Regions from separate parts of the Metabacillus sp. 22489 genome, predicted to be linked through region 2. Evidence: riboswitches for the same ligand, from Rfam matches in the RefSeq annotation. Region 2 holds a riboswitch; each other region holds the start of a gene.

The links. Region 2 has a riboswitch for cyclic di-GMP ahead of ACTJJ9_RS06395 (EAL domain-containing protein). Riboswitches for the same ligand answer to the same signal wherever they lie in the genome.
Region 1: it holds a riboswitch for cyclic di-GMP, as region 2 does, so the genes downstream of both, ACTJJ9_RS21095 (hypothetical protein) here and ACTJJ9_RS06395 (EAL domain-containing protein) in region 2, are expected to answer to the same signal.
Region 3: it holds a riboswitch for cyclic di-GMP, as region 2 does, so the genes downstream of both, ACTJJ9_RS15880 (anti-repressor SinI family protein) here and ACTJJ9_RS06395 (EAL domain-containing protein) in region 2, are expected to answer to the same signal.

What each region holds. Positions count from the first base shown of each region.
Region 1 is NZ_JBQENT010000045.1:34,659-45,081, reverse strand. Features, by position in the region: gene ACTJJ9_RS21100 (hypothetical protein) at 58-339, opposite strand; cyclic di-GMP riboswitch class I at 923-1,019, shown strand; gene ACTJJ9_RS21095 (hypothetical protein) at 1,093-1,869, shown strand; gene ACTJJ9_RS21090 (cytochrome P450) at 2,569-3,801, shown strand; gene ACTJJ9_RS21085 (ArsR/SmtB family transcription factor) at 4,236-4,580, shown strand; gene ACTJJ9_RS21080 (arsenic transporter) at 4,596-5,894, shown strand; gene arsC (arsenate reductase (thioredoxin)) at 5,920-6,339, shown strand; gene ACTJJ9_RS21070 (hypothetical protein) at 6,398-6,529, opposite strand; gene ACTJJ9_RS21065 (permease) at 6,549-7,415, opposite strand; gene ACTJJ9_RS21060 (hypothetical protein) at 7,433-7,609, opposite strand; gene ACTJJ9_RS21055 (SLAP domain-containing protein) at 7,870-8,247, opposite strand; gene ACTJJ9_RS21050 (YkoP family protein) at 8,438-9,001, shown strand; gene ACTJJ9_RS21045 (metallophosphoesterase) at 9,203-10,054, opposite strand; gene ACTJJ9_RS21040 (MGDG synthase family glycosyltransferase) at 10,159-10,423, shown strand, end outside.
Region 2 is NZ_JBQENT010000007.1:98,148-108,570, reverse strand. Features, by position in the region: gene ACTJJ9_RS06430 (competence protein ComK) at 1-347, shown strand, start outside; gene ACTJJ9_RS06425 (SH3 domain-containing protein) at 420-1,193, opposite strand; gene ACTJJ9_RS06420 (hypothetical protein) at 1,201-2,127, opposite strand; gene ACTJJ9_RS06415 (HIT family protein) at 2,823-3,251, shown strand; gene ACTJJ9_RS06410 (nitronate monooxygenase) at 3,309-4,388, opposite strand; gene ACTJJ9_RS06405 (LysR family transcriptional regulator) at 4,663-5,523, shown strand; gene murI (glutamate racemase) at 5,585-6,367, shown strand; gene ACTJJ9_RS06395 (EAL domain-containing protein) at 6,487-8,766, opposite strand; cyclic di-GMP riboswitch class I at 8,854-8,934, opposite strand; gene ACTJJ9_RS06390 (polyamine aminopropyltransferase) at 9,096-10,423, opposite strand, start outside.
Region 3 is NZ_JBQENT010000027.1:39,928-50,350, forward strand. Features, by position in the region: gene ACTJJ9_RS15830 (asparagine synthase-related protein) at 1-301, shown strand, start outside; gene ACTJJ9_RS15835 (paeninodin family lasso peptide) at 323-466, shown strand; gene ACTJJ9_RS15840 (aldolase) at 767-1,702, shown strand; gene ACTJJ9_RS15845 (lasso peptide biosynthesis PqqD family chaperone) at 1,695-1,994, shown strand; gene ACTJJ9_RS15850 (lasso peptide biosynthesis B2 protein) at 2,051-2,494, shown strand; gene ACTJJ9_RS15855 (nucleotidyltransferase domain-containing protein) at 2,475-3,647, shown strand; gene ACTJJ9_RS15860 (ABC transporter ATP-binding protein) at 3,666-5,459, shown strand; gene ACTJJ9_RS15865 (metallophosphoesterase) at 5,502-6,458, shown strand; gene ACTJJ9_RS15870 (S26 family signal peptidase) at 6,473-6,940, opposite strand; gene ACTJJ9_RS15875 (helix-turn-helix domain-containing protein) at 7,197-7,529, opposite strand; gene ACTJJ9_RS15880 (anti-repressor SinI family protein) at 7,632-7,778, opposite strand; cyclic di-GMP riboswitch class I at 7,811-7,898, opposite strand; gene ACTJJ9_RS15885 (YqhG family protein) at 8,268-9,068, opposite strand; gene ACTJJ9_RS15890 (SNF2-related protein) at 9,092-10,423, opposite strand, start outside.

The DNA of each region.
Region 1 (10,423 bases), on a different contig from region 2:
CTATAACTTGAATATAAGTAACAAATAAGCCCATCAATCTCCTAAGCAATTCACATTCTATCCAGCATTACGTAACTTATTTTCTAAAACCCTATGTAATTTCATTTGACATTTCACATGATAAGAGCTGCTAGCAAGCTTATTAGGATTAAACTTTCCAATCAATTGCCGAACATCTTTATCATGAACAATTAGTTTTCGATATCGTTCATCTATTAAATATTCCCGGAACCATTCGTGCTTTTTTAATTGCTTTAACACACTCTCTATGTCTTCTTCATCAGCCTTTAAAAAAGGGAGATAAACAAGAATATTTAACATATCAACTAATATTGCCAATGCCTTTCCCTCCAAATTAAATCTCTTATTAAACTTTACGGTCATTCAGATAAAAGGTTTCATGTTTTTTCCATTCATTCACTTCATTAAGGTAATAAAAAAAGGGAGATATCGATTTGAAAGGACAGATGAAGGCATGTATCCAAACAATTATGGAGTACTTCCAAAATATACACACTTTTTGCAAGCATACCTTTGATTTATAAGCTAAATAACTACGGACTATGTTATCAGTAGCTTTTGCCTTTCTAAATAAAATCCTTTTTTAATAGTTCTAAAGTACAAGTAAACAGTTATAAATCTATCATATTTCTAATAAATAAAAAGCCTTATAGCTATTTACGAAAAACACGTTAACTCTTATGCTTCATTACAAACATCTTGATAAAAATCATTTGTTTTCACACTCAAAAAATGCATGATAAACTCACGATAATCAATGATTATATATTCCTATTTTTAGCGAAAATTGGCAAAATTTGTTGACGTTCAACTATTGTGTATACTACATTTGAATTATCATAGTTCTAAAATTCTTGATTCTGTGATAATAGTAGGAACGCTTTTTTCATAGTTTTTTAACGTACGATAATGGCAAACTCATTGAAAAATGGGGACGCAAAGCTAGAGGGGCTAAAGTGTAGATTTTTCATTATACACCATGCCAGCCAGTTACCGAATACGACGGAAACTCCGTCTTATTCAAGGTGGAGTTTTTTTGTTGCTTAAAAATTTTGAAGGGGGAATCGAAGCTTGACTATGCCAATGAAAGGTATCTCAGAAGATCAGACAAACACAAACATCGATATTGAAGGTGCAATAATAGCTAAAAAGCATTACGTGTATGAGGTTTTACCTGTATCAGACGAAGAGCTATTAATTGAAGTAGCTGAATGCTTAGCCAAAACATTCTCAGGTGTTAAATCTGGAAATGCCTTCATTGTAGAACCAGTCGTTTTATTATTGAAAATATCATATGAAACGATGAAAGAGTTTATTTTTGATTTCCTTAAACAAACAGTTAATCAAGGTTTAACCATCATCGCTAGAGAGAAATGTACTGGGAAAGTGATTGGAGCCGTTGCTGCCGAGTCCTTTCAGACAATAGAATTAGATCCTCCCCTACTAAAAGGTGATTTTGCTCCTTTTAATAAAATAAATCAGATTACCCGCTATTTAGTAAAAAAGTATGAGCAATATATTTACAATAAATTAGGAAGAAAAATCGTAAAGGAAAAACATATCCGTATTTTTCTAACCGGAGTGATGCTGGAAAAAAACAAAATGTACATAGCAGCCGAAATGAGGCATCTCTTAGAGGAAATTTGTAAAAATCGAGGTTATCAATATATTTTCTCAACAGCTCCAAATCACCGTTCACAGAAAATGAACGTACGATTAAATTACCACATGCCATTGGATTGTAAAGGGGTTCCGATTGCTTACTCATATGCAAAGGATCCGGTTTTAAAATACTTACCAAATGAATTAGGTGAAGATTGTAAGCTATTTTATAAACAGCTAACGTAGCCCTATATTTACTTTATAGAAAAAGAAGTCCTCAATCATTACTTTAGAGGAGGACTTCTCTCGGTATAGAAACATTTTTAAGAAACTGTACTTAGTTGGATAGGAGTTCAAGAAGAAACAACTAATCTAATTGAAGAAAATCTTCACGGTGAAAGAGAACGACGAGCAATACTGAAGCTTTCAGGTATTAAAGAAGGTATTGAAAAGTTAGCAAGAAAATTTTATGACTATGTCCTCTACTTTCAACAAGGATTCTATGATTTCGCATGATTCCATCGATGTTTTTATTATTTACTAAACTATTCATTTATCTAATATAATCCTCCATTCTCTTTCCCTTGTCTATCCCTCTCTATTATTAAACGATAGATTTCTTTTAGCATATATTATACAAGTGAAATTACACCTACAAAAGCTTAGAAATACTAGATTTTCAGGCTTCTTGTCCTATACATATTTAGAAATCCCCTTCATACTATGTACTCTTTAAGAATTTTCTTGATTAAAGTAAGGTGAAAATAGGTCACATCGAATTAAGTAGAGAATGTTTAGGATAAATCATACTATGTGACCATACTGTAACGAACGGAGGATGTAGATTCACTACAAATCAGTGTAAGATGATGCAAACTAAATTCTTGGTGCCTTCGCTACACTGATTGTCAAACTACTGTAACTTGAGGGAGGAATAAAAACATGATCACGAAAGAAGTTATTCCTGTAAATGAAATCACAAATTTCAAATCACGTGCAGAAGAGTTTTTTCCTATCAAATGGTATAAAGAGATGCTTCTCAATCACCCTGTGTATTTCCACGAAGGTACAAATACGTGGAATGTGTTTAAATATGAACACGTGAAACAGGTATTAAGCAATTATGAAGTTTTCTCAAGTGAAGGAACAAGAACAACTATTTTCGTAGGCTCAAATCACAAACAACAAAATCCTTCATCCATCACAAACCTTACAAATGTTGATCCACCCATGCATCGAAAAAGTCGTTCTTTGTTAGCAGCAGCCTTCACCCCTCGCAGTTTAAAAAACTGGGAACCTCGTATTCAACAAATTGCAAAAGAGCTTGTTGAAGAAATTCAAGAAAATTCAGTTGTAAATATTGTTGATGCCCTTGCTTCTCCATTACCTAGTCTAGTCATCGCTGACTTATTTGGCGTTCCGCTCGAAAACAGATATCAGTTTAAGAAATGGGTTGATATTCTTTTCCAGCCTTACGATAGAGAAAGACTGGAAGATATTGAATTAGAAAAGCAAAAGGCAGCGAAGGAATATTTTGAGTTTCTTTACCCAATTGTCGTACAAAAACGGGGAAATCTAACTGATGATATTATTTCTGATTTAATTCGAGCTGAAGTTGATGACGAAAGATTTACGGATGAAGAAATCGTTCAGGCAACAATGTTGCTTTTAGGTGCTGGTGTCGAAACGACAAGCCACGCGATAGCCAATACGTTCTATTCATTGCTATACGATGATCCATCGATTTATGAAGAGCTAAGAAACAAGATTGAACTTGTTCCAAATGCTGTTGAAGAAATGCTTCGTTTCCGATTCCACATGTCACGTAGAGATCGCACCGTTAAACAAGACAATAATCTATTAGGTGTTGATTTAAAAAAAGGTGATGTCGTCATTGCTTGGATGAGTGCATGTAATATGGATCCTGATATGTTTGAAGATCCATTCACGATGAATATTCATCGTGCAAACAATAAAAAGCACCTAACATTCGGTAATGGACCACACTTCTGTTTAGGCGCACCACTGGCACGATTAGAAATGAAGCTTGCACTAGAGGCATTTATTCAAAGGTTCTCTCGGATTGAAGCAGTTTCTGGGTTTGAATTAGAGAACAATTTGACAGTTTCAGCTACGGGTCAATCTCTAACAAATTTGCCAATGAAAGTTTATGAATAGAATCAATCAATAGCTAGTGCATAACTCATTTTTATTCCCCCAGTCCTCTGCGCTGCTGGGGGAGACTGTTTTTGTTATAAAAGGACATAGTCGTTTATTTATAAATATTCTTTTCCCTTTTCCAGTAATGATCGTTCACCTTTTCTCTCATTTGTTTCTTCTAATAAATTCATCAATTTTATTTGGTCCTCGATACCTTCCTGTATACTAGGCCATTTATCTACACCATTCATTTAATTTTGTAAAATTATCTTCACAAACTCCATTACTGGTAATTCTAGTAGTAGAAGTCTACACCAGCCATATTTCAACACTTCATCATCACACTTCACTTCGTTTGAACGAAGGAACAATAGGAAAAAATATATTAAGTCATTGAACATATAAGTAAATTATTATATATTAATATGCGGATGAATTCGGGAGGTGTAATAATGAAAGAAGCGACAATTGATATAGAAAAAACAGCATCAGTTTTAAAGCTTTTAGGTGACAAAACTAGATTAACAATGGTGAAAATGCTGGATTCAAATGATTGCTGTGTATGTGAATTTGTTGAGGTTTTTAAGGCAAGTCAGCCTGCCATTAGTCAACATCTTCGCAAATTAAAGGATGCTGGAATTGTCAAAGAAACGAGAAGAGGGCAATGGATTATCTATTCATTAAATAAAGATAGTGATCATTATTCTTTAGTCGAAAATATCCTTCAATACCTGCCGAATCAAGATTATCGTATCAAAGAACTAGAGGAACAAGGATTACGAATTTCATGTGAGTAATGGAGGATTAAATTCATGACATCAGTTATTTTAGCATCAGTGATTTTTATACTCACACTTACACTTGTCATATGGCAGCCAAAAGGGTTATCTATCGGTTGGTCTGCATGTGGCGGAGCGATTCTTGCTCTACTTGTAGGTGTTGTAGATTTTAAAGATGTCATTGATGTGACATCGATTGTATGGAATGCAACACTAGCTTTCGTTGCAATTATTATTATTTCACTAATCTTAGATGAGATTGGATTTTTTGAATGGTCAGCCTTACACATGGCAAGAGCCGCAAAAGGTAACGGGATTAGAATGTTTGTTTATGTTAGTATTCTCGGAGCTATTGTTGCTGCCTTTTTCGCAAACGATGGGGCTGCATTAATTCTTACACCCATTGTGTTAGCGATGGTAAGAAATTTAAACTTTAGTGAAAAAATGGTGTTCCCATTTATTATCGCAAGCGGCTTTATTGCTGATACTACTTCACTTCCATTAGTGGTAAGTAACCTTGTTAACATTGTATCAGCTGACTTTTTCAATATTGGTTTTGTTGAATTTGCATCAAGAATGATCATTCCGAACTTTTTCTCATTGGGTGCTAGTATCTTGGTTTTATATCTCTTTTTCCGTAAAAGCATCCCAAAAGAATATGACTTAACGCAATTAAAAAAACCAGTAGAAGCGATTCGCGATAAAAAGATGTTTAAATTGTCATGGATTGTTTTGGGAATCTTGCTTATTGGTTATTTTGTAAGTGAGTCATTCGGAATTCCAGTTTCTTTCATTGCTGGAATCGTTGCGATTTTCTTTCTAATGATGGCAAAAAGAAGTTCAGCCGTTAACACAAAAACCGTTATTAAAGGAGCACCTTGGGCAATCGTATTTTTTTCCATCGGAATGTACGTTGTTGTTTATAGCTTAAGAAATGTCGGTTTAACAGATGTTTTAGCTGACATGATTCAGGCTGTTGCAGACCAAGGATTATTTACAGCTACTGTTGGTATGGGTTTTATTGCAGCTATTTTATCTTCAATTATGAATAACATGCCAACCGTTATGATCGATGCGCTCGCTATTTCCGATACTAGCTCAACAGGTGTTATAAGAGAAGCGCTTATTTATGCAAATGTCATAGGTTCTGATTTAGGACCAAAGATTACACCGATAGGTTCACTGGCTACATTACTATGGCTTCATGTTTTATCATTAAAAAATGTAAAAATCTCTTGGGGAACATACTTTAAAACTGGAATTATTTTAACAATTCCAACCTTGTTCATTACCCTAGTTGGTTTATATATTTGGTTACTTATCATCCATTAAATTTACTTAAAAAGGAGCAAACAACATGGCGAAAAAAACAATTTACTTCTTATGTACTGGAAACTCTTGCAGAAGCCAAATGGCAGAAGGCTGGGCAAAAAAATATTTAGCTGAGGGGTGGAATGTATATAGTGCTGGAATTGAGGCTCATGGCTTAAATCCAAATGCTGTGAAAGCAATGAAAGAAGTGGGAATTGATATCTCAAATCAAACGTCTGATATCATTGATCCGGAAATATTAAATAATGCTGATTTAGTTGTTACTTTATGTGGAGATGCTGCAGATAAATGCCCAATGACACCACCACATGTAAAACGCGAGCATTGGGGATTTGATGACCCTGCTAAGGCTGAAGGAACAGATGAAGAAAAATGGGCTTTCTTCCAACGTGTTCGTGACGAAATTGGAGAAAGAATTGAGCGTTTTGCTAAAACTGGTGAATAACAACAAGCTAAGGTCTCCAAATCAAGGAGACCTTTCGCTTTGAATGTTCTAATGTTATCTACAATTTTTCTTTTTCCGTTTCAGCTGAACAGCAATTTTTGCTTTCTTCCTTGTTTTCTTCTACCTCTTTAATCACTACATTACAACAATTTGCATCTTTCATAGAATCCTTTTTGAATAAATTAAACATATATATTTCCCCCATTTCTTTAAATGAAATAAAAGATAAAACCTGATAATGTTGACATTGTTACCACCGATAATACAAAAGTGAAAACTAATTCCCGTTTAAAGATTGACTTTAATAAAATGACCTCAGGCAAGCTTGCACCCGCTGAGCTAATCATCATAGCCATAACAGGACCTAATGCCATCCCTTTCATAATAAGAATCTGTGAGATCGGGATCATACTTGATAATCGTATATATAATGGGATCCCTATAATTGCGGCAATTGGAATCAACCACCAATGATCATCACCAAAAGCTGTTGAAATCCATTCAGTTGGTACTAATCCATGAATGATTGCTCCTATTGCTGCACCGATAATGAGATATGGATAAACACTTTTCATTAGAGCTATTGTTTCTTCGAATGCTAATTTCATATTAAATTTTTTATTGCCTTCCTCATAACCAGACATCACAACATTTTTTACATACTTTTCAAATCCCAATGCTTCAAGAACAAAACCAATAACAATTGAGAAAATACTTGTCACTACCGTATAAACAATCGTTACCTTCCACCCAAGAACAACTCCCATGATCGTAATAATTGTTGGGTCTAGTACTGATGAAGCAAAAAGAAAAATCATGACGATTCCAAAAGGCATTTTCTTTTTCAACATATTTACTACTACTGGGATTGTAGAGCATGAGCAAAATGGTGTTATAAAAGCAAATGCGATCGCTACGAATGCAGCTAAAACTTTATTTTTACCCGACAATTTTTTCTCGATTTTTTTATAAGGGATATATCCTTGTAAAAGACTAATGAGAAAGGAAATGACGATAAATAAAACCGTTAATTCTAACGCAATAAATATAAAATTTTTAAAAGTCTCAATCCACATCCTTTATCCCCCTCTTGTTAACAGCAAGCTGTTTTACAACAAAAGATCGAATCTATAGGCTTTGTTTTTTCTTTAGCAGAAACAATTGTTTTAGAATTTAGATATGTAGCAATTGAACTACATATGGTCGAAAGCTTACCCATTTCTTCCCTTTTTAATTTTGATAATAAATGAACTTCATACTCATTAAACATCATGTCACCTCTTAAAACAAATTATTTTGATATATTAATCAAAAAAAATTGATATTTTACTCAAAAATTTTTTAATCTACAAATAGTGTTTCACAAACAATAACTGGTTCACATCATCAATTAATTCCACATACAAACTTTTCTTAAATCAATTTTTTTTGATATTTCAACTATATATCCAAAATTTTCTGATGTCAATCTATTTAATCAAAAAAATTTGATTAAATTATCATTCACACCTATAGAGCATTCAGCCTAAATTAAACAATTTCTAATCGCCCATTCTCAAAAGCAGTCTGTTGTTTATAACTTCCCTTTGGAAAAATAAATGTCCAGGGCATACTAACCTTTGCTGGGATTACAAGTGTAGGGATAGTGAAGTTCTTATCTGCCATGACCTCACTATGCACACGGTAAAGCAATCTTACGTTATGAAAGGTATGCGGATTATCAGTAAAATTGTGAACCAATACCGTTACGAGCAGCGCCTCTTTATGGTTAATCGCTTCTCGAATCGGAGTGCAAATAATATCGGAATCGGGAGCATGTTTTGTTTCATTAAAAATTGTTTCTATATGTTGTCGGTCCTGTTCAGCTATTGCTTTTTCCCAAGACGCTTCAAATTGTAATTGCTGCATGACGAAAACCACCTCTTGAAGATTAAGTTTATCATACTTCTACGGTTTTCCTTCAATAATAAAAATAACAGTTACATGCATTTCGTCATCATTCTGCCACACAGTTCAATATTACACAAATTACCATACATCAAATAATACGCTTATACAAAAAAATAGATAGTAGGAAAGGTAAAGGAGAAGGAGAAAGATGAGAGAGTATATCATCTCTATTTGGAATCTAATAGACCCTCTATATTATCAGTTTACACGGCTCACATACCTTCCATCTAAAGAAGGGAATATCTTTCGGGTTCGATTAACGAAATATAAAGGCAAGAATATCGTTCTAGCAGATGGCACAGAAATAAACAAAAATGATACGTTAGTTAAGATTCACCTTCATAACGTCAGATTATTAAAGGAATTTAAAACGACAAAAAGTGAGCTTAAGAAAGCCAAAACCATTTATCGATATGTTCAAAAGTCATTACCTGAAATTAACCTTTATATTCAAAATCATCCACAATCGAGTCAAATTAAAGGGATTATCGGAATTACTACATTAAACAAAGGCTGTAAACGGCTTGGCTTTGAAGTCTTTTCCATATCACATCCTGTCTACCAGTGGTTCAAACGGCTTGCATTTTTACCGATTGAGCTAATATCTAGTAACAATTCATTGTGGCATGTGTTAAAGAACCATAAACCAAGTTACTTAATTATGTCTATAGACAAATTATCAACGATGTACAGAATGAATAACAGCGAATAGTCAATAAGAAAAGCGCAAGCGCCTTGATCAGCCCCGACAAGCATAAGGCGATTTGGAATAGAAGGCGTTCTTTGCCTTCAATTCCAAATTGCCTAGACCCTAGAGGGGCTAGGCGCTGGAGCTAGACACTAAAACTAAGTTCAAAATGTTATACTTTCTTACCTTGTAAAAAAGGAAAAAGCGATCCATATCGCTTTTTCCCTAAATCGCTTTTACTGCTTCACTTGAAACTCTTCCTAATGATAGCTTATGAAGAGTGATTTCAGGTCTGCTTCCTACGCGGATGTTTACACCTGTCTGACCAAGTCCTTCATTGATATAAAACGGTTTTCCATCATGATTATGAAGTCCTTTTATCATATTCATACGGGCAAGTTTGCCCATTTTTGCTAGATGATATGCCTTTGGATAGCAAATTTGTCCACCGTGAAAATGGCCTGCAAGCAAATAATCAAAATGATAGTTTTTCATTTGCAACACGATATTAGGGTCATGAGTAATGACTAGATTGATACCTGATTGAATTCCTTTATAGGAAGCTTCAATATTGCTTCGTTTTGTACTAAAGTCATCAATCCCAATAATATTGACGAAAGTACCTTTAGCAGAAATGATATCATGTTGATTTTTTAATACTTTGCAATTATATTTCACAAGGGTATCAATTAACGTTTGCAGGTCTGGTTGCTTTAAAACATAATCATGGTTACCCAATACGGCATAGATACCATAGGTTGACTTTAATTGATTGAGTTTCTCTAAATATGGGATAAGCTTCGGAATCGTACGTTTCCGATCTAAAAAATCTCCCGTAAGGACGATTAAATCAAGTTGTTCATCTTTTAGCATCTCGTAAATCCCATCAGGAGAAATCGATATATTTTCTAAATGTAAATCCGAAAGCTGCAAAATCGATAATGTTGAATCATCTTCGTTCGATCCTTCGTTACTGATTTCGATTCGATTAACGACAACATCTTTCGTATTATTATTCGCTTTTTTAATTAGGGCATAAAGAAAAATTACTACAACAGTAATGAAAAATATACTCAAGATAATGCCTCCTTCCTATTCATTATATAGGAAAAAGACTACTAATTTTACAAGAAATAGATGGTAAATACTTTATCCCTTCTCTACTAGGCTTATGGAGGTGTATGATGAAAAAAGTTTTATTTCTCCCTTTTTTACAAATTCCATCTGGTCACCATCAGGCGGCAAATTCTTTAATTGACGGGATTAGACAAATCGATCCAGCTATTCAGTGTGATAAAGTTGATATACTCAGCTATAGCTACGGTAAGATGGAAAAAATCATTTCGAGCATATACTTAAAATGGATCCATTCATTTCCCCAAATATACAATTCCATCTATAAGACGGCTGTCTACAAAAATATTGAGGTCAATAAACGATATCGTT
Region 2 (10,423 bases):
CAGGCGGAATTTTGCGCAATCAAAGGCTGCTCCCGGTATTAATTAGTGAAAGATCAAAAATGTGTATGATTCCAACCTGTTCACCGACAAAGTCAGAAAATTGCTGGATTTCCTATCGGCATGTTCGAAGTATCGATCCGAAGGGGAATCGTTCAATTGTCACGCTAGAAAACCACAAGCGAGTCGAGCTTAACATTACCCGTGATACGCTAGAAAGACGAATAGAGAAGGCTGCACGATTAGTTGATACATATGAAATTCGTTATCAAAAGATCACCGACTTGTATCGCAGTCAAATCATTGCTGAAAGCCAAACGATTTATAAAATTCCTAGATTTGAAAATTAATGAAATTGAAATGAGAAGGAACGATTCGGACCCTTTTGTATGGTGAAAAGGATTGTTCCTTCTCCTTTAACCCTATGCTTTTACAACAATATTGGCAGAAATCCAGCCTTCTTTTCCATCAGCGGTTTTCACCTTTAGCCAAGTGATTCCACGATTATCAGTTTCTTCTTCCTCTAAGTATGTTACTGTTTCACCTAGTTTTAAGCTATCAACAATATTTCCGTCTAGGGAAGGGGTTTCCCGGATATTGCCGCCTTCTTCATATTGCTCCTTTAGTGTGTATTCTACGCCTTCAACCTGCTTTAAAGTCGTTCCTACCTTTCCTTGCAAATCACTCAAATCAAAGCCTAAAGCTTTTTTTACCTTTTCCTCTGATGCCCATTTTTCAAATTGGTACCACGATTTTGAATAGGTCGTCGTTGGGTTGTTGATAATGGCCATAGGTAAAATGATAGCTAATAAAAGGGCGGTAATCCGGAACGTTTTTCTTAGCGTGTATTTATTTCTTGTCCGTTTTTTGAACAGTTGCTCAGTTTTCATAAATCCCTTTAATAGGAAGGCAATGCTATCCTCCATCACGTCAACCCATGCTGGAATGACATAGTTGCCTTCTTCGCGTCGTTTCATTAGCTTGCGATGTGCAAGCTTCATGAAAGCCAATGAGACGAGTTCAGTTATTTTTTGTAGCAAAATACTGCCCCATTTAATTAGACGGGGGAGTAGGCGTATAATAATTGGTCTTAGGCATACAACCACGATATATGTGATGATGGCGATTCGTAGCCAAACAGGCAGTAATGACAGTGGGACCCAAAGCCAAAATAGTTGATTGATAATGGTTTCCACAGTTCACCTACTCTCCTTTTGTTGAATGATAAAGACGTTTCAAATCATCTAGAGGATCTGCCTCATAGCTGACATCTGATAGACGCTTGCTCTCAGGTATAGGGTCATGTGGGAAGTATGCTCTTATTTTCGCAATTTGCTCCTTCGCTTCAAACTCACTAACGGAAGGGTCAAGCAGCAATTTTCTGACTTGGTCCTGCACTTCGAGACGGAAGCCTTCCTCATTTTGTAAGCGAGCTTTCACGATATCACGAGCATCCTGATTTTCCTCAGCAATAAGTAAGGCAGTCAGCAAGTCGCCCTTTTCGATTGCATCCTGTATTTCCTTAGCAAGTGAGCGAGCCTTTATTAATCTCTTTTCCCGTCGGTGAACCTCAAGCTCATGCTCCTGGTCAATCTCTCTAAATTTCTTGTCATGCTCCTGATCATTTGTACTTTGCTTCACAAGAACATTTATATCAGTAATCGCAACACCGACTTGTTTTAACCCTGCAACCATTGATGAATGCTCGTGAAGATCCTCGATATGACGCTTCACTCGTTTTGACTCAGAAATTGGGTAATCGATCGTAATTTCCTCAAGCCAGTATGGAAGCTTCTTTTTAATATAGGTGACGATTTCTCCAGCATTTTGTTGGATTAATGAAATTGGGTCAACAACCTTATAATCAATCGATAAGTCAATTAAAAATTGGCGACCGCGATCCTGAGAAGGGACCTCTTTTTCAAAATGAAAATTTAACGTCGACATATTGACGATGTACATCTTCGTATATTTTCCTGCCCGTAAATCACTGCGTGAAATGCGGTCACCATTTTTCACGACTAAAAAATTATTATTTTCATTTGTATAAACAAAGGCTTGTGTCATTGATGATGCTGGTGGCTTCTCAAAAAAACTAAATTTGACTGGTTGTACATCAATTAAATTCATCTTGTCGTCCTCCTCTTTGTTCCATCAGTTCTATCGGTTCTGAAGTCATATGTAGCTTCAGCAAATGATTTATTCGGTTATTGGCATATATATGCTCGTAATTATGAGAGCAAAAAGAATTAAAATTCATCTTATTCATGTTAAGCTGCTTTAAAAAATTCGGAAGTCTCAAGAAATAGTTAGCTAAATTTAACCCAGCAATTGTTGACCCCATCAATAAAAGAATGGAACTCCTTGCAAACTGTTAAACTAGTCCTCTTCAAAAATAATATATTCGTTAAGTCGATGATATAACTACTTTTTGGCTGAAAAGGCATCTTAAAAAAATTGATAAGTGAAATTGTCGGGTAACCCTGCACTTCCTCCTCCAACATTTAAAAAGGACGTGTCCATCGTTTTTAATAACTTATTCACTTGAATCACAGGATAGAAGAGTCATAACGGATTTTCTTGTAAACGTAAAAAGCTTACTGATTCGCCTTGGCGATTTTCAGGTTGATTCGACTCCCAGACTAGTTGCTCGTTCTACAATTTCCTTTCTTGTTCGACATATCCTAATTCTATTATACAAAATAAGGGTCTTTATTCACAGGGGAAGACGAGCGGAGGAGGAGGGATGGCGGAAAAAGAGTAGTTTAGGAGGTAAAGAAGGAAATTATATAAAGGAAAAAGAAATACAACAGAGAGGTGATTCTGTGAAATGTTTAGGGTGTGAGTTAGCTAATAAGATGAAACCTGTGAATGTCGTTTATGAGGACGATTTTATTTGCTGCATTTTAGACCATGACCCATTTAATGAAGGACATGTTATGATCCTTCCAAAAGAGCATTTTGAAGATGTTGATGAACTGGATGAAGAAACGGCGAATGCTATCATGCTGATATCAAGGCTGCTTTCTAAAGCTATTAAGACACTATATAGACCTGATGGGATAACTATATGCCAAAATGGGGGAATATTTAGTGAATTATCTCATTATCATATGCATGTTGTACCAAGATATAAGCATCAGTCGTTTGCTGATTTCTATTTAGAAACCCCTTTAAATAATGAAGGCTTAAAGAGTAAATTGTTGGAGACAAGAAATAAATTAGTAGAAGTAATCAAAAGAATTCTTCAATAAGGTATACATGAAAACCTAGCTTTTATGGCTAGGCCTTTTGTGTATTTTAGCATTACCTTACTCCATAGAAATTAATTTTCTTGCTTCAGCTATAATAGTTTGAATTAATGATTCAACGGTTTGATTTTTCGCCAATCTTGGGCTTTGACCAGACCATAGTGACGTAAAATCTTGCTTGTTTTGGAGAATAGAAGCTTTGCGAATATCTTGAGTAAGTGTATTTTGAATAGGGAAGTCTGGTAAAAATTTTTCGTGTTTCTTCATTTCGATAATAAATTTATTATTAATACCTCTGGCCCATTTACCTGAAAATGAACGAGTTAAAACCGTTTCGTCTTCTTTAGCATGAAGGATTGCTTCTTTATGAACCTTATGTGCACCACTTTCAATACAGGTCAAAAAAGCCGTCCCCATTTGTACACCCATTGCGCCTAAACATTTCGAGGCTATTAACCCTCTTCCATCCATAATTCCTCCTGCAGCAACAACAGGAATGCTAACATTGTCAACAACCTGGGGAATTAAGGACATTAACCCAATCGAGCTTTCTTGTGAACGGTTAATAAAGTTCCCGCGATGTCCACCAGCTTCACTACCTTGAACAACAACAATATCCATTCCTGCTTTTTCGTTTTCAACTGCCTCTGTAACAGTTGTAGCAGTTCCGATCAGAATTATGTTTGATTTTTTTAATTCAGTCATCCATTCTCTAGAAGGAATGCCAAATGTAAATGAACAAATAGGAACCTTTTCTTCAATGACAACTTTTATTTGTTGAATAAATTCCTCAAAAACACTCTCGAAATTTGGTGGTTCAACGTTATCTTTTTGGGGTAAATGTAATTGCCGACGAATAGGGTCTAAGAGTTGATTGGAAGATTTTATTTCATTCTCTGTCACTCTAAATTCGTTAGGGACAAATAGATTAATCCCAAACGGATTTGAAGTTAGCTTCTTTATTTCCCTAATTTGTTCTCGTATTTGAACAGGAGTCATATACCCTGCGCCAATCATCCCTAGCCCCCCAGAATTTGAAACCTCAGCGACTAATGATGAGGTTGTTATCCCGCCAGCCATAGGAGCTTGTATAATAGGGTATTTAATGTTTAAAAGCTCTGTCATTTCATTATTAAACATTATTTCTCACCTCGTCTGTCATTTGATTTTCCTTTAGATTTCTCTCAAGATGATAAGGATTCCTAGAAAGATGGACCCCATCAACTGTCCAATCGTATAAATAGAGTTTAGAAAGGCAATGTTCAACTGCAATTAGAGATTCATTTTCGAAGTTGAAATTCTTCCAAAAAATAATCTATTTAAAGCATATCTCTTTTTTGGTATATTGAATAATACATAATAATGAGATTTGCTATCAGGTATTTTGATATCTGAAAAGTGGTGGAGGAATTTTATGGATTTGCACTCGTTGAAAATTTTCCAGACTGTCGCAAGGCTAGGGAGTATATCGAAAGCAGCAAGAGAGCTTCAATATGCACAGTCTAATATTACAATGAAAATTCAGCAGCTGGAATCGGATCTTCAAACAACGCTTTTCTATAGGCATAATCGTGGTACTGTATTAACAACTAAAGGAAGACTGTTGCTTTCGTATACGGAAAAAATATTTGATCTTATAGAAGAAACGAAACATGTGATGATGGATGAGCAAACGCCAAAAGGTTCTTTAATGATTGGTTCAATGGAAACAACCGCAGCAGTTCGCCTGCCAGTCCTATTTTCAAAGTATCATAGACACTTTCCAGAGGTAGATTTAACGTTAAAAACAGGCTCTACTGAACAAAGTATTCAAGGTATTCTTCAGTATGAACTTGATGGTGCCTTTGTGTCTGGACCTATTCATCACCCTGATCTCATAGAGAAAGAAGTATTCGAGGAGGAACTCGTTATCATTACAGATAACGTCCATCCATCAATAGCTTCAATCAAAGATATTCAAACAAGAACATTGCTTGTTTTTCATAAAGGATGTGCTTATCGGGAAAGGTTTGAACAATGGCTACACATAGAAAAAATGATACCCTATAAGATAATGGAGTTTGGCACGATAGATGGAATTATCGGTTGTGTAGCTGCAGGTCTCGGTATTAGCATGCTTCCTTCCAGTGTAGTCGAAAATCATGTACAAGCAGGAACTGTTAAACAGCATTCATTGCCGAATTCCTACGGGAAAGTCAAAACGATGTTTATTTATCGAAAGGAAAACTATTTACCAATAGCTTTGTTAAAATTTATTGAGATGTTAAGTGAATAGGTAATTCTTTCGGAGATGATGAAAGAATAGAACAGCATTAATAAAGGGAAGAGTGAAAGTAATGAGAATTGGTTTTTTTGATTCTGGTATCGGTGGAATAACTGTACTTCATCAAGCATTGAAGTACCTACCGAATGAAGACTATATCTTTTATGCAGACACCTTACATGTTCCATATGGAGAAAAGCCAAAGGAAGAGGTAAGGGATTATATTTTTCGTGCGGCCGACTTTATGGCAAATCAAGGTGTGAAGGCATTGGTGATTGCTTGTAATACTGCTACAAGTATCGCGGTTGATGATCTTCGAAAAAAGTATGATTTCCCTATTTTAGGGATTGAACCGGCGGTAAAGCCTGCTGTTCAAAGCTGTAAAGGAAAGCGAAAAAAAGTATTAGTATTGGCGACTAGCTTGACACTCAAAGAGGAAAAATTCCATAATCTCGTAAAAAGTATAGACCATCATGATATTGTTGAAAGCTTGCCACTCCCTGGTCTAGTCGAATTTGCCGAGAGCTTTGAATTTAGAGAAGAGGTCGTCGTACCATATTTAAGAGAAAAGGTAGGTGCGTTGAATTTAGAGCAGTATGGAACGATTGTTCTTGGCTGTACACATTTCCCATATTTTGAAAATAGCGTAAGGGAAATCTTTCCTGAAAAGGTGGACATTATTTCAGGAAGTGTAGGTACCGCAAAAAATCTAAAGCGAATTCTCGAAGCAAGGAATCAAATGAACGATGGAACAGGGGATATTGTCTATTTTCAATCTGGTTCTAAAGTTGTTGATAAAGAAACCTTGGTGAGCTATAAAAAGCTAATGGGAAGGTTAGATGAGCTGGAACTATAGTCACTTAAATTAAGTCATTTCTGCTTCATGCTAAAGGTAGTGGGGAAATTCAGGATAAGAAAAGGACATACCCTATTAGTCTAATAACATAGGATATGTCCTTATTTATCTTTCCCTTTTTAAAAATTCGTACTCTTACAACCTAGTGTGCTTCCGCCTATTTTTATTTGTATGAGTAGATGATTGAATTGTTCAGTCGGAATTGGTTTTGAAAAGAGATAGCCTTGTCCATAGCTGCAGTTGAAGCTTGAAAGAACCTGTGCTTGATGCTCATGCTCAATTCCTTCAGCAACGATATTTAAGTTGAAATTTAATCCTAAATCAATAATTGTTTTTACCATCGACTGATTTTTTGGATCTGAAATATTGTCAATAAATGATTTATCAATTTTTAGCGTATCAATTGGAAGCTCCTTTAAAACATGCAAGGACGAATAGCCTGTTCCAAAGTCATCAATCGATAGCTTTACTCCAAGCTTTCTTAGCCCGGATAAAATCAGTAGCGATTCATTCATGTTTTGCATGATGCTTTCTGTTATTTCCAGTTCTAAGTACTGTGGATCAAGTCCAGATTCAGTAATGACCCTTTTAACCGTTAATAAAAAATCACTGTCTTGAAATTGGCGGACAGAGACGTTGACGGAAACAGAAAGATAGGGGAGCCCGCTATTCTGCCACAGTTTATTTTGCTTGCAGGCTGTCATAAGCACCCATTCGCCAATGCTAATAATTTGTCTAGATTCCTCAGCAATCGGAATAAACTCACTTGGTGCAATGACCCCTAATGTAGGGTGTTGCCAACGTAATAATGCCTCCATACCAACTAATTTTCTCGTTTTCAAATCAATTTTAGGCTGATAATAGAGCTGCAGCTGATTTTTTCCAATGGCGTTACGCAGCTCAGTTTCAAGCAGCATTTTTCGATTCATCGTTTCATTTAGCTGAGAGCAATAAAATTGGTAGTTATTTTTTCCTTTTTCCTTAGCTAAATACATGGCGGCATCAGCATTTTTAAGTAAAGAGACAGGGTTTGCTGCGTTTTCTGGATACATGCTGATGCCAATACTCGGTGTTATCGTTATGTCATAGTCAGCAATTTTAAATGGCCTAGAAAATTCAGCTAGAATCTGTTTAGCTGTTGTGATACTATCGTCTTTTGTCGTATTGACTACTAGAAAGATGAATTCATCGCCACCCATTCGGTAAATGCGTGCACTTTCCTTTGCGATTGATTTTAGTCTTTTCGCCACTTCTTCTAATAGGCTATCGCCAATATAATGTCCAAACGAATCATTGATATTTTTAAATCGATCTAAATCGAATAAAAGCAATGCAATTGGGTTCGGGCTTGAATCCACTTTTTCTTGAAGCTGGGTAAAATCCTCTGTTAATTTTGCGCGATTGTATAAGCCTGTAAGAGGATCGTGGTATGCTAAATGATGATATTCAGCAATTAATAAATAATTTTTTCTTACTAAAAGAATTTGCCTGCCAATAATTAAAAACAAGGTTAGGCAAAGACCGATCGTAAGGGAATTAAAATACCAGTTTGTGCTTTCTAAATAAAGGACGAGTAAAATCATGACGCTTAAGTAAGGGAAGATATAGCCATTATTTTTTGTTAACGTATCTGTAAACCATTCTCGCTCATTTGCCTTTTCCTTCGTGTACAAGCCTCCAAGTCCAATGATTAAGATGGCAATCGTTAACAATGGATCAGTCATATTCCCTGGCAAAAAATCATTTTTTAGATTTTGGAAAATATAGATGACATCCGCGATAACTAGAATAATAGAGCCGCCCATAATAAAAAGGGAAGACCTTTTATCTTGGATAGCGGGAAACAGATAGAATAAGTAAGTGATTGTAAATGATATGCTCCAAATGATGACTGGAAAGCATAACGAAATAATCGTTGAGAAAAGCGAGAAATTTCTATAAGGCAAAATAGGATTTACGATGTAATGAATACTAACCGTCATGACAACTGTCATAAAGATGATGAGATTAAAGAAAAAAGGACGATTTGGATTTGTTTTGATTTGTCTAATTTTATATGCTAACCCGGTAAGAAATAGAAAATAAGCGGATAATAAAATGATAGCGATTTCTATATTGTGTGTCCGGTTAGTTAAAAGAAAACATAATAAGGTGAAATGAAATAGCGTAAAAAATAAAATCCCAATACTAAATAGGAGCCAAAAATAGCGATTTTTATCTGCCATCGTTTGATAAGCTTTAAACGTCCAAGAAAAGCTTACAAGGCCTGCGACAATGGGAAGAAAGGATGCGATAAAGGCTCTCATCCAGAGATTGTCGTGAAATAAAATGAGACTAGCGTAGTATACTGCAATAAGAATGAAAAAGAATAAGTAGGCTGAACGCTTTGATTTTAACATCGTAGTACCTCACAGTTAGTCACTAAAAGTAAATTGTGTAAATAAAAAAGGCTATTTCCCATTGGTAATAACCTTTTTCGCTATTCCTTTGGTAACTCAGCCACCATAGTTTCCTTTAGGTCTGTAGCTTTGCGTCTTCACCTTTCGATGAGTTTGCCTTTTTAGTAGAATAATTCTATTTTTTCTTACATTCTATCATAAAATGCCTCATCACATCATTCTTTTTTCCTAGATTATATGTGAAATTGTCGTAATTTGTCGACAAACAAATATAATAAAAACGAGCATCCTTCATTGGGGACTGTCCCCAAGAGGTTGCTCGCTTTGCTTTAGTAGCTTTTCCATGCTTTTTCGTATTTTTCGATAATCGTTGGACGGGTTAGTGTGTTTGTTTCGATTGGTACTTTTCGCCCCTTTTCATCGACGATATCTTTGTCAATATCCTTGCCGAACGTTGTAAGACCATCGAGGACATCATTCGTTAAAAATTCCGTTTCGACGGTTATTTTTGCATCTTTTAGGTTGACGGGCTCTCGTTTCGCAAGAACAAATCCCCAATCTCCAAAGCTTGGGACATCTACGTGAAGGTTGGCTGTTTGTAGGTCAGCAGCCTGAACGGTTTGGTTAATCGACCAATAAACCTCTGTTGCAAACGTTGGGCTCGTTGCCTGGATCATCATTGAGCCGCCTGGTGTTAAATGATTTCGCAGCAGCTGATAAAACTCAAGTGTATACAGCTTGTTCAATGATTCATTATTCGGGTCAGGCAAATCAACGAGAATGACGTCGTAAAATTGCTTGTCCCTTTTTAAATATTGAAACGCGTCCTCGTTAACAACATTGACACGTTCATCCTCATACGAATGTTTATTTAATGTGACGATATCACGATTCGTTTTACCGAGCTCAACGACCTTTGGATCAAGGTCTACGAGTGTCATCGATTTAACCTCATCATATTTTTGCAGCTCGCGTAAGGCTAAGCCGTCACCGCCGCCAAGAATAAGAATGTTTTCTCTTTTCTCCGCTGTTGCCATTGTAGGATGAACAAGTGTCTCATGATAGCGATGCTCATCAGTTGAGCTAAATTGCAGCTGACCATCAAGGAAAAGCCGCAAATCACCTTGTTCCTTCGTTAAAATGATTTGCTGGTAGGCGGTTTGCTCTGTATAAATTATCGGGTCTCGGTAAAGCTTTTGTTCAAACGTAAACGCTGTTTCCTCACCGAAAAATATCCCGACGATGAGCAGAAGGAAGATTGCAATCCCAGCTGTAAAATGGCGTTTGAACGTTTTTATTTCCTTTTTAAAATAGAGAAGGATCCAGAGTGCCACGATGACATTAATTAATGCTACGATAAACGCTGTTTTCACTAGGCCAAACTCTGGTCGAAACAAGTAGACGAAGAGGATACCACCAATTAATCCACCTGCGTAGTCTGAAAAAAGCACTCGTGCAGTACTTTTTTGAACGGTGACACCAATTTCATTTGCTTTACGAATTAAAATCGGTAATTCAACACCTGTTAATCCTCCAACAACTAATGTAATCGTATAAAGGAATAATGAATCCATTCCTTCGCTTAAAAACGCGGATACCCCGAAGAGGAGGAAGGTTGAAAATCCGGCTAGAATTCCAATGAGATATTCAATCCAAA
Region 3 (10,423 bases), on a different contig from region 2:
CATTAGAAGAGTGACTAAAAATAGATTACCAGATGAAGTCAGATTAAGTCAAAATATTCGAGGTATGCAAAGTGCTGATTGGATTGAACGAATGTTATCGGTTAAGGAAGAAATATTGAATGAAATACATAACGTTATTTCTGACTCAATGACAAAGGAATACCTCAACATTGATGTTTTGAAATTAGCTGTACAAAAATTAAAGGAAAAGCCATTAACGGAACTTGCTGTAGATTCCCATGTAAAAGTAGCTATACGAGGATTAATTTTTCACCGGTTTATGAAGAAGGAATTTATTTAATAAATTGAAAGGGGGTGAACAATGATGATGCAATTAAAAGCGCAATGGGAAAAGCCTACATTGGAAATTCTTGATGTTAGTCATACGTATGGAGGTAAAGGTACTACACAAGTTGATACAGTAACGAGCCATGATTTTGACATTTGGGATCCTCCTGTTAGCTAACAACTCTTTATTTAGTTCCTCATGTAAAATGAAAGAAAATTTTATATGAGGAACTAAAACATTGAACAAATTACATATGTCCTTACCATTATCCTCTAACCTCTTCGCCAGATAATATTATATTCCCCTGCTTATTGACACATTTAATAAAAAATGGTAATTTGAATCTATGGTTGTTCTTTATAGAGAATAAAATAATGGAAATTCCGTAATTTCATTCCTGATAATTAAATTCTCACTAATAAAATGTTCATTATATTGAACGTGTTTTAGGGTGTTGTTTTACAAAGGGGGGGTATTATGAAGCAAGTGGAAAGACAGGGATTATACTATGCATTTGGTCTAACATTTAGTAGTGAAATTGATTTTCCAGAACTAATAAATATACAAACTAGTCGGTATATCGATGTAACAATAAAGGAGGAGGATTTAACTGAAATTTGGTTAGAATATGGGGATTCAGATAGAATTTTTGTTATTAAAGAAAAATTTTGGCTTTTTAAAGTGCCTAATGTTGCTATTTATTGTATTCAAGAAGGAAAACAGATAATAGTTTCTCCTATTTCAGAGGATAGGAAAGACTTAATTCGACTTTATCTATTAGGTACGTGTATGGGTGCATTATTAATGCAAAGAAGAATTCTTCCTTTACATGGTAGTGCAATTGAGATTAACGGCAAAGCGTACGCAATAGTTGGTGATTCTGGCGCTGGAAAATCAACAACTGCAGCTGCTTTTTTAAGGCAAGGATATCGTTTTATTAGTGATGATGTAATTTCGGTTTTTCTTAATGATAGAAATGTACCTATTGTTTGTGCTTCCTATCCTCAGCAAAAGCTGTGGCAAGAAAGTATTAATGAGTTTGGGATGGACTCCAAATTATATCGTCCTATATTTGAAAGGGAAAAGAAGTATGCAATCCCAGTAAGCGAGCAGTTTGTAGATAAGCCCTTGCCATTAGCAGGTATTATAGAGCTTGTAAAAAATGAAGACGAAAAGTTAGGAATCTACCAAATACATAAACTAGAGAGGCTACAAACAATATTTAATCATACATACCGGAACTTTTTTATTGTACCAGCAGGTTTGTTGCAATGGCATTTTCATACCTCTACAACCATATGTGAAGCTGTTAAGCTTTTTAGAATCAAACGTCCATTGCAAAGATTTACAGCCTATGATTTAACAGAAATGATTATATCGACATGTAATGAGGAGGAAATAATATATGGGTGATATATTTGAAGGACCCTTTTATATAAAGCAAAAAGAGGGAAATATTGTAAGTGATATGGATGGAGAAAAAGTAATGTTAAGCATTTTAAATGGGAAATATTATAATTTAGGGAAAATTGGAGGAGTAATTTGGGACTTAATTGAAAAACCAATTTCTTATCCTGAGCTAGTAGACTCTTTAGTAAATAATTATGATGTCGACAGAGGTGAATGTGAGAAACAGGTACTATCATTTCTAGAATCCCTTAAGAAAGAAGAATTAATCGTAATAAAAGAAGGTAGCATAATGTGAAATTCAACATTATAAAGAGATGGAGACCTTTTGCAAAGTTGAAAATTTTGATTGCTATGGATTGGAGGATGAAATGTCTTCTTGTAGAATCCTATATTTATTTAGCATTAGGATGGCATTTGAAAAGATTACCATTTTCGAATGTGGCACCTTCTCTAGGACTTCAAATGGATGAAACAACCTATTTACCTATGCCAAATAGAAAAAAGGAATTATTAAATATATCCCAAGCAATTCGAATTATGAATAGGTATACCTTTTGGGAAAGTCAATGTTTAGTTCAGGCATTTGCTGCGATGAAAATGTTAGAAAGACGAGGAATAGAAAGTACGCTATATCTTGGTACAGCAAGAGAGGAAAACGGAAAGTTAATTGCCCATGCTTGGCTGCGAAGCGGGCCTTATATTGTTACAGGCTTTGAAGGAAAAGATAAGTTCACGATAGTAGGGAAATTCGCCAAAAAAATTGGAGGCAAGGATTGTGGAGAAATTTCAACTTGATATAGCAAGCATCCCAAATGAGCTTAATGTTATTTTACAGATTTTAAGGAATCAAAATAGCTATAGTCCTATTCCAACAAGAACATTGTCCTCTTTCCATTGGAAAAGCTTTATAAAACAGGCTAAACACCATCGTGTTTTTCCAGTATTATATAAAAAAATAAAAGATGTTGATCAATTTATAGTTCCAAAAGAAATAATACAAGAATTCGAAATTGAATACCGACAAAACACATTTATGATGCTTAAATTAAGCGCGGAGATAGACTTAATAAATCGATTATTTTCTGAAGAGGCTATTAAGATATTATTTTTAAAAGGTCCGGTCATTGCCCATGATCTGTATGGTGATATTTCACTACGTACTTCAAGTGATTTGGATTTTCTTATTCAGATAAAAGATCTTCAGAGAGCTGAAAAAATTTTAATGGAAATGGGTTATATAAAAAATGATTATATTAAGTCTGTCCTAAATGATTGGAAGTGGAGACATCATCATTTTGCGTTTTATCATCCTCAAAAGAGAATAAAACTTGAAATTCATTGGAGGTTAAATCCAGGACCAAATGCTGAACAAAGCTTTAATGAATTATGGAAAAGGAAAAGAAATAGTAACTTAACGAACACAAATGTTTTTTATTTAGGGAAAGAAGATTTGTTTGTCTTTTTAATATCACATGGTTCTCGTCATGGTTGGTCAAGACTTAGGTGGCTACTAGATATTCATTATCTCTTACATAAAGATATTGACTGGAATTTAGTGAAGCATCTTTTACGTAAGTATCAGTTAACACACATAGCGGGTCAGGCGCTTCTACTATCCAATTCTCTCCTAAATACTAAGTATCCACATGAAATCAAGTTTTTAGTAAATAAAAGACGTTCTCGTAAATTAGCACAAGATGCAATTTTTTATCTTGAAAGAATGGTTAACCTTCATACAGAGCCTCTACCAGACGAAGTGGCATCATACCATTCGAGGCATTTGTTTTCTCTAAAATCGATGAATCAAAAACTACTATTTATAATAAGTTTACTATTTCCTTTCTCAGAAGATGCGGAAACTCTACCATTACCAAAAAGGATGCATTTTCTTTATTTTCCTTTACGTCCTTTTTTATGTGCTTGGCGAAGAGCTAGGAAGCATGTATAACCCTAGGAGGAACAAGCAATGTCAGATCTTTTTTATTTTTTAAGGCAAATCCAGTCGTTCGCAGGCAAGAAATTATTCGTTAATTTTTTTGCAATGGTATGTATTAGTTTGTTAGATGGAATTGGAATTTTGCTATTAATTCCAATGATAAGCATAAGTGGTGTAATTGAGGTCGAACCAAGTGGACAATCTGTCATAAGCCTTTTTTCATTTCTACAAGATGTTCCAACTGAAGCTGGCTTAGCGGTTATTTTATGTTTGTATTTACTTATTGTCATTAGTCATAACTTTTTCCAACGAATGATTACTGTACAAAACGCTAAAATACAGCATGGGTTTCTTCGATATTTACGTGTTGAAACATATCGTGCTATTTTGCAAGCAAATTGGGACTTTTTTATAAAAAATAGAAAATCTGATCTTATCAATATATTAACAACTGAAATCGTTCGAACAAGCTCAGGTACGCAATCGTTTCTACAATTTATGTCATCTCTGATTTTCACGTTGATCCAAATTGGTCTAGCTTTTTTCCTTTCTCCGGCAATTACTTTATTTGTTTTACTATGTGGAATTATTTTATTAGTGTTGAATCGGAAGTTTTTAAAAACATCTATTGCACTAGGTCAGCGGAACTATCATTTAGGAAAAGAGCATTTAGCTGGGATAACAGAACAAATTAACGGCATTAAGGATGTAAAAAGCAATACATTAGAACAGTCAAGAATCAACTGGTATCAAATGATCACAAAGCAAATATTAACTGAGCAGGTAGACTATACAAAGCTGAAAATGAAAACACAATTTTATTATCGAACTGCAAGTTCTATTTTTCTCGTAATCTTTATTTATTTTGCAATAAATCTTTTTCATGCACAAGTAGCGCAGTTAATGATGATTGTATTAATTTTTTCAAGATTATGGCCGAGAGTTGCAGGGATACAAGGTTCTTTAGAACAAATGGCAACGATTCTACCAGCATTTAAAGCCGTAAAAACGATGCAATATCAATGTTATGAAGCAAAAGAAATAAATTTAGAAAATTTAAACGAGATTATGCCTCTAGAAATTACCCAGGAAATGGTTTGTGAGCAGGTTTCATTCCGCTATCATCCTACATCTGAATTTGCGCTGAAAAATATTAATCTTACTATTCCTGTTAATAAAATGACCGCAGTTGTCGGTCGTTCAGGTGCAGGGAAGAGCACACTAATTGATTTGTTAATGGGATTAAATTATCCGGAAAAGGGAAATATCGTCATCGATGGAGTTCCTTTAACAAGCGATATGGTTATCGCATTAAGAAAAGCTGTAAGTTATGTACCTCAGGAACCATTCCTTTTTAATGCAAGCATTCGGGAAAATTTATTACTTTTAGTGCCTGATGCAACTGAGGAAAGTATTTGGGATGCATTAGATTTTGCCTCTGCAGCTGAATTTGTGAGAAAGCTACCACAAGGGTTAGATACACGTATAGGTGATCGTGGTATTAAATTATCTGGGGGAGAACGACAGCGTATCGTTTTAGCTCGCGCTATCCTTCGAAAACCATCGATTCTTGTACTGGATGAAGCTACAAGTGCTCTAGATGTTGAAAATGAAGCGAAAATTCAACAATCTATTGAAAGATTGAAGGGAAGGATGACAATTATTGTAATCGCCCATCGCTTATCTACAATTCGCCATGCTGACCAAGTAATTGTTTTAGATGAAGGTGTTATTGTGCAAAAGGGGCAATACCGTCAATTGGCAAAGGATAAACGAAGCGTTTTTGGACATTTAGTTAGTAATCAATTAGAGGCAAATTATTAATTATTGGCTCTTTTGAGCTACTGATTATAAGGAGTTTTGCTCTTGAAAAGACGTATTAGATACTTGATTCTAGCAATTTTTATGTTCGTATTGTTTCTTATTGGATATACAATTTGGGATAATAATAGAATTATTGTCACCGAGGAGGAAGTTTTGATTAAAGATTTACCTCAAGAATTAGAGGGATTTACAATATTGCAAATTTCTGATTTGCATGAAAAAGAATTTGGGAAGAATCAGAAAAAATTGATCGAATTAGTTAATTCCTTACAATATGATTCGCTCGTAATAACGGGAGATTTATTAGCTGATCAAAATAGTCTGAATTATGATCCGATTTATATGTTATTTGAAGGGATTCGAAATAAGGAGCATGCATTATTTGTCCCAGGTAATACTGATCCTGTTAAAAGCTTTAATGTTAGAAAGAATAGAAGTGAAAAACATGAATTTATACAAGGATTGGAATCTCGAGGAATAAAATTATTGGATTCGAATTATTCAATTACAAAAGGAGGTTCAAAAGTTTACTTTGTGGATTTTAAAAAGTCATTACAGGCAGAGAATAATAAGAGCGAGATAGGTGGAATTGAAGCATTGCAATTAGCACGAAATGATATGTCGATCTTAAACAATTTAACAGAACAAGATGTGCTTATTGGATTGACACATTATCCAATTGTTGATATCCAAATTGACCAAATTAAAGCAAATCCTAATATGAAGTTTCATAATTTTGATTTAATTATGGCAGGACATTATCATGGCGGACAAATAAGATTACCTTTTCTTGGAGCATTATTTGTACCAGAGCCTTATTATAAACATGGTGGTTTATTTCCTCCTTCAGATCGAGTAAAAGGCTTATGGGAATATCGGCAAACTAAACAATATGTTAGTGCAGGGTTAGGAAGTAGTAAAGCCATCTCCTTTTTAGGATTCCGGTTATTTAATACTCCAGAAATAAATTTAATTAGCTTTAAAAATAGAGGTGAATAATACAATGATAATTTTTAAATGGATGATAGCCTTTTTCTAAACTTATTCTTAAATCGGATATAAATCTTAATTATATTGGAGAGAAATGGAAACTTGGTAATGAAATAGCCCCAAAGTATTGCTTTTAAATCATTTGAATAAACCTTCTTTTTCTTTTTATCAATTGTAATAAGCTTACCAATAATTTGATTTATTTCAATTGGACCAATACTTTTTGAATTTAAATCACCTTTTAAGAATACATATTTTGGATTCGCTTTATCTATGTATAATAAACGGTGTGTTAGCAATTGCCCAGAGGATGTATAGTAAAGAAGGATATCACCCCGTTTAACTGTTTTTAGATCAAATTTAGTATATCTGCAAATATTTCCTTCTTTTATAAATGGATACATCGACATACTTGATGCTGGAAGATCCATCCAGCCATATGTTTTAATTGTATGGAGCAATAAATCGATCGTGTCTTGATTAAATTGCATGAGTCACCAACCTTTTCTTCCTTCTTCCAGTGATAACTTTTCAATAAACTAGAAATATATTAGCGTTTTATTAAGAACGAGTTAATTGAAGGTTTTGCTATCATTTTCTATAGTAAGTATAACGATTATAGTACTTGCTGAAAAGAAATAAAAAGTGACAGGAAAATATCTATTTTGACAATTTCAAGAGAAGTTCATTATAAAGAACAAATAAAGAGCATAATTAGTGAAATTTCACCAATTATGCTTATGTACATTATTTATTTGTTTCATTCTTAAGCTTCCATTTATTAAATTCTAAGAATTCCCGAAATTGTTCTTTAGATACACCGGATTTCATGGCATCTTGCACTAATTTCGTCCATTCATAGTCTAGTTCATTTGAGTCATTTTCATTTTTATCTAGAAGTACATTTACAGACACTCCAAGCACTGCAGAAACCTTTTCTAAAAATTGAACAGAAGGGTTGGATTGGAGATTGCGTTCAATGGAACTAAGATAAGATTTTGCAACTCCTGCTCTTTCTGCTAATTCAGATAATGATAAATTTTTCTGTGTCCGATATTTTTTTATTCTAGGACCAATCACGTCAAGTCACCTTCCTTTTTGTTAGTTATAGTATAACATATAAAGAAGGAAAGGTTTTATATGGAGAACATAATAAGAAAAAAATTATATCAAATAGTTCTATTATTTAGGAGGATGTTCTGCTTTTGAAAAAAACTCTTTTATTTCCTCGATACTAATCCCTAGCTCGAGAGCCTCTAAAATCATTTCAACCCATTCACGATCTAATTGTCCATCCTTTTTAATTTTATCAATAAGCTCACTATTCAATATGTACCCCTCCTAAAATACTTTGATGTATTCCAGGCAGTCCAGCCGTCATAGTATGTACGATACATTAGACCTGTGACTTTGCGTCCCAATTTTTCAATAGGTTTGCCTTTATCTGTTCATATTAACGTTTTCATTATATAAATCAAAAGTCCTCTGTAGAAATAGACTTTTTGACTACAATCTCTATTATAAAAATAAATTTTCAGAATGTTTGTTGATTGGTGTCGAGGGAGTAAAATTTTATTATTCTTCGTCATTTGTAATCTATTTGTAATAATACATAGGTATTAATGCCTGAAAATGCGCTAAAAATCAGATGTTGTTATGGTAATTTAAGGAATCTTTAAATGAACTTAAAGTAACCTTATGTAAGGGATGTTGAATGTTGTCGAAGAATAGTGAATTTTGTTAGAGTGGATGATTTTTAACGTTTTGTCCTTTAAACAAAGAGAAAAAAGCAATTGGAAGACCAACTGCTACTTGAAGTTACTTAAATATAGCATTTTGCGTTAGAAAGAAGATCCCACCGTTTTGGATATTAATATGAATATGTGGTTCATATAGTTCACGTAATGCTTCTTTTTCTAATGTGTAACAATCAGGTTTTTCCTCAATGTCCTCGTAAAAATGGTCTAGTAGCTTTAGGTCATCTTCCCATCTTTTTCTCGCTGAATCAGCCCATGAATGATCCTGACTTTTAACATATTGTTCAATGAATTGTTCAATTCTCTTTAATCCACTTTGTGGTTTTATTAATGGAGTCATTGTAAAACAAAAGTCAGGTATTTTGGGTGTTAGATTAAGTTTTTCTAATTTTTCTTGGAAACCCTCTACAAGTGTCCCACTAACTAAATGTAGACCAATTGAATGAATTTCGTCTTTTTTCATATCACACTGATAGGAAACAATGATATTTACACCGATCCAGGGTTGTAAGGCAATGTTTCCGTTATTCTCATGTTCAACTTTTTCGTATAAGCGGATAAACCTGCCTAACCGTTTTGTTGCTTGAAAGATTTGATGAAGCCGTGGTGAACCAAAATGCATAAATTCACCTTTTAGATCGGAAGGGGCTTTTTGTTTGTCTGTAATAAATGTTAGTTTCATTGGGTTAGGTACACCGTTTGTTTTTTCAAGATAATGCCAATAGAATGGACGATTCATTAGCTCCTTATCCATTTCTATCGTAAGTTGCACTGTTAAGTAACCAGGGTTATTTTCTATTAGTTCACAGGAGTTAGCGTTAAAAAAACTTTCAAGAAAGTTGTGTATTTTTTGTTGTTCCATCTAATTTTTTCCACCTCTTGCAATCAAGTTGCTTTTCGTTTTTGTTCTTCTTGTGATTTTTGGGCAAAATCTAATATTGATGCTAAGTTTTCCATTTTAATTTTCATTTCACCATCAGATTTTGAGTGATACATAATTTCCTGAACATGCTCCTCAAAATTTTTTATTTCTAACCTTGTTAAAATTTCATCTAACTCTCCAATTACTTTTTCAAACAAATGAATTTTTTCATATAATAGTTTTAAAATATGCTCTTCTACAGTATTCTTCGTTGCCATATTGTAAATGTGTACGTCATGTTCTTGACCTAAACGGTGTATACGTCCAATTCTTTGTTCGAGTCTCATTGGGTTCCATGGGAGATCGTAATTTATGATATGGTGACAGAACTGTAAATTTATCCCTTCACCACCTGCCTCTGTAGCTATTAACACCTGGACTTGATTTTTAAATAAATCTTTCATCCAATCCTTTTTGCCGCGTTTGAATCCTCCACGAAACGGTACAGAGGTTATTCCGTTCTGTTTCAAAAACCATTGTAAATAAAATTGTGTTGCTCGATATTCGGTAAAGATTATAACTTTATCATTTATTTTTTTAATTAGTTCAACAACTTTAAGGGCTTTTGAATTTTGGGTGACACCGTCAATTGCGACCATTATATTTTTTATTACATCATTTGGTAAGATATTTTCAGCTTCTTCAGAGCGATCAAGCATTTTCTTCAATGTCATATAGACAGCTTCACGGCTGCTGCATGCCTCACGCTGAAGAGTCATAATTGAAAAAGCAAAAGCTGAAAATTGGTTAGAATCACGCAAAGATGTAATGGTGTCATATAATCGTTGTTCAGTCTCTGAGAATTGAATTGGGACGGTTTCAACATGTCGTTTTGGCCAATCGATACCAGTATCTCCGCGGCGGTTTCGAATCATGACCTTGTCGATAAGCTCTCGTAAGTGTTCATGGTCTTCAAGAGAGCGTTCTTTTGCTGAGAATGCTTCACTAAAGTAAGACTCATTTCCTAAATGCCCAGGCTTTAAGAGTGAAACAAGGTTGAAAATTTCTTCAATTCTATTCTGGACAGGTGTTGCTGTTAAAAGTAAGCAATATTTCTTTTTTAAATTTTGTACAAATTCATAGTTTTTGGTTTTATTATTTTTTAACTTATGTGCCTCATCAATAATAATTAAATCATATGGTTGTTCTGTAACAATTTCACGATGAGGACTGCGCTTTGCTGTATCAATCGATGAAACAACGACATCACATGATTCCCATACATAGCTCTTTTTTTGTTCAACAGCAGGGATAAAAAATTTTTCATTCAGTTCTTTTGCCCATTGGGAAACAAG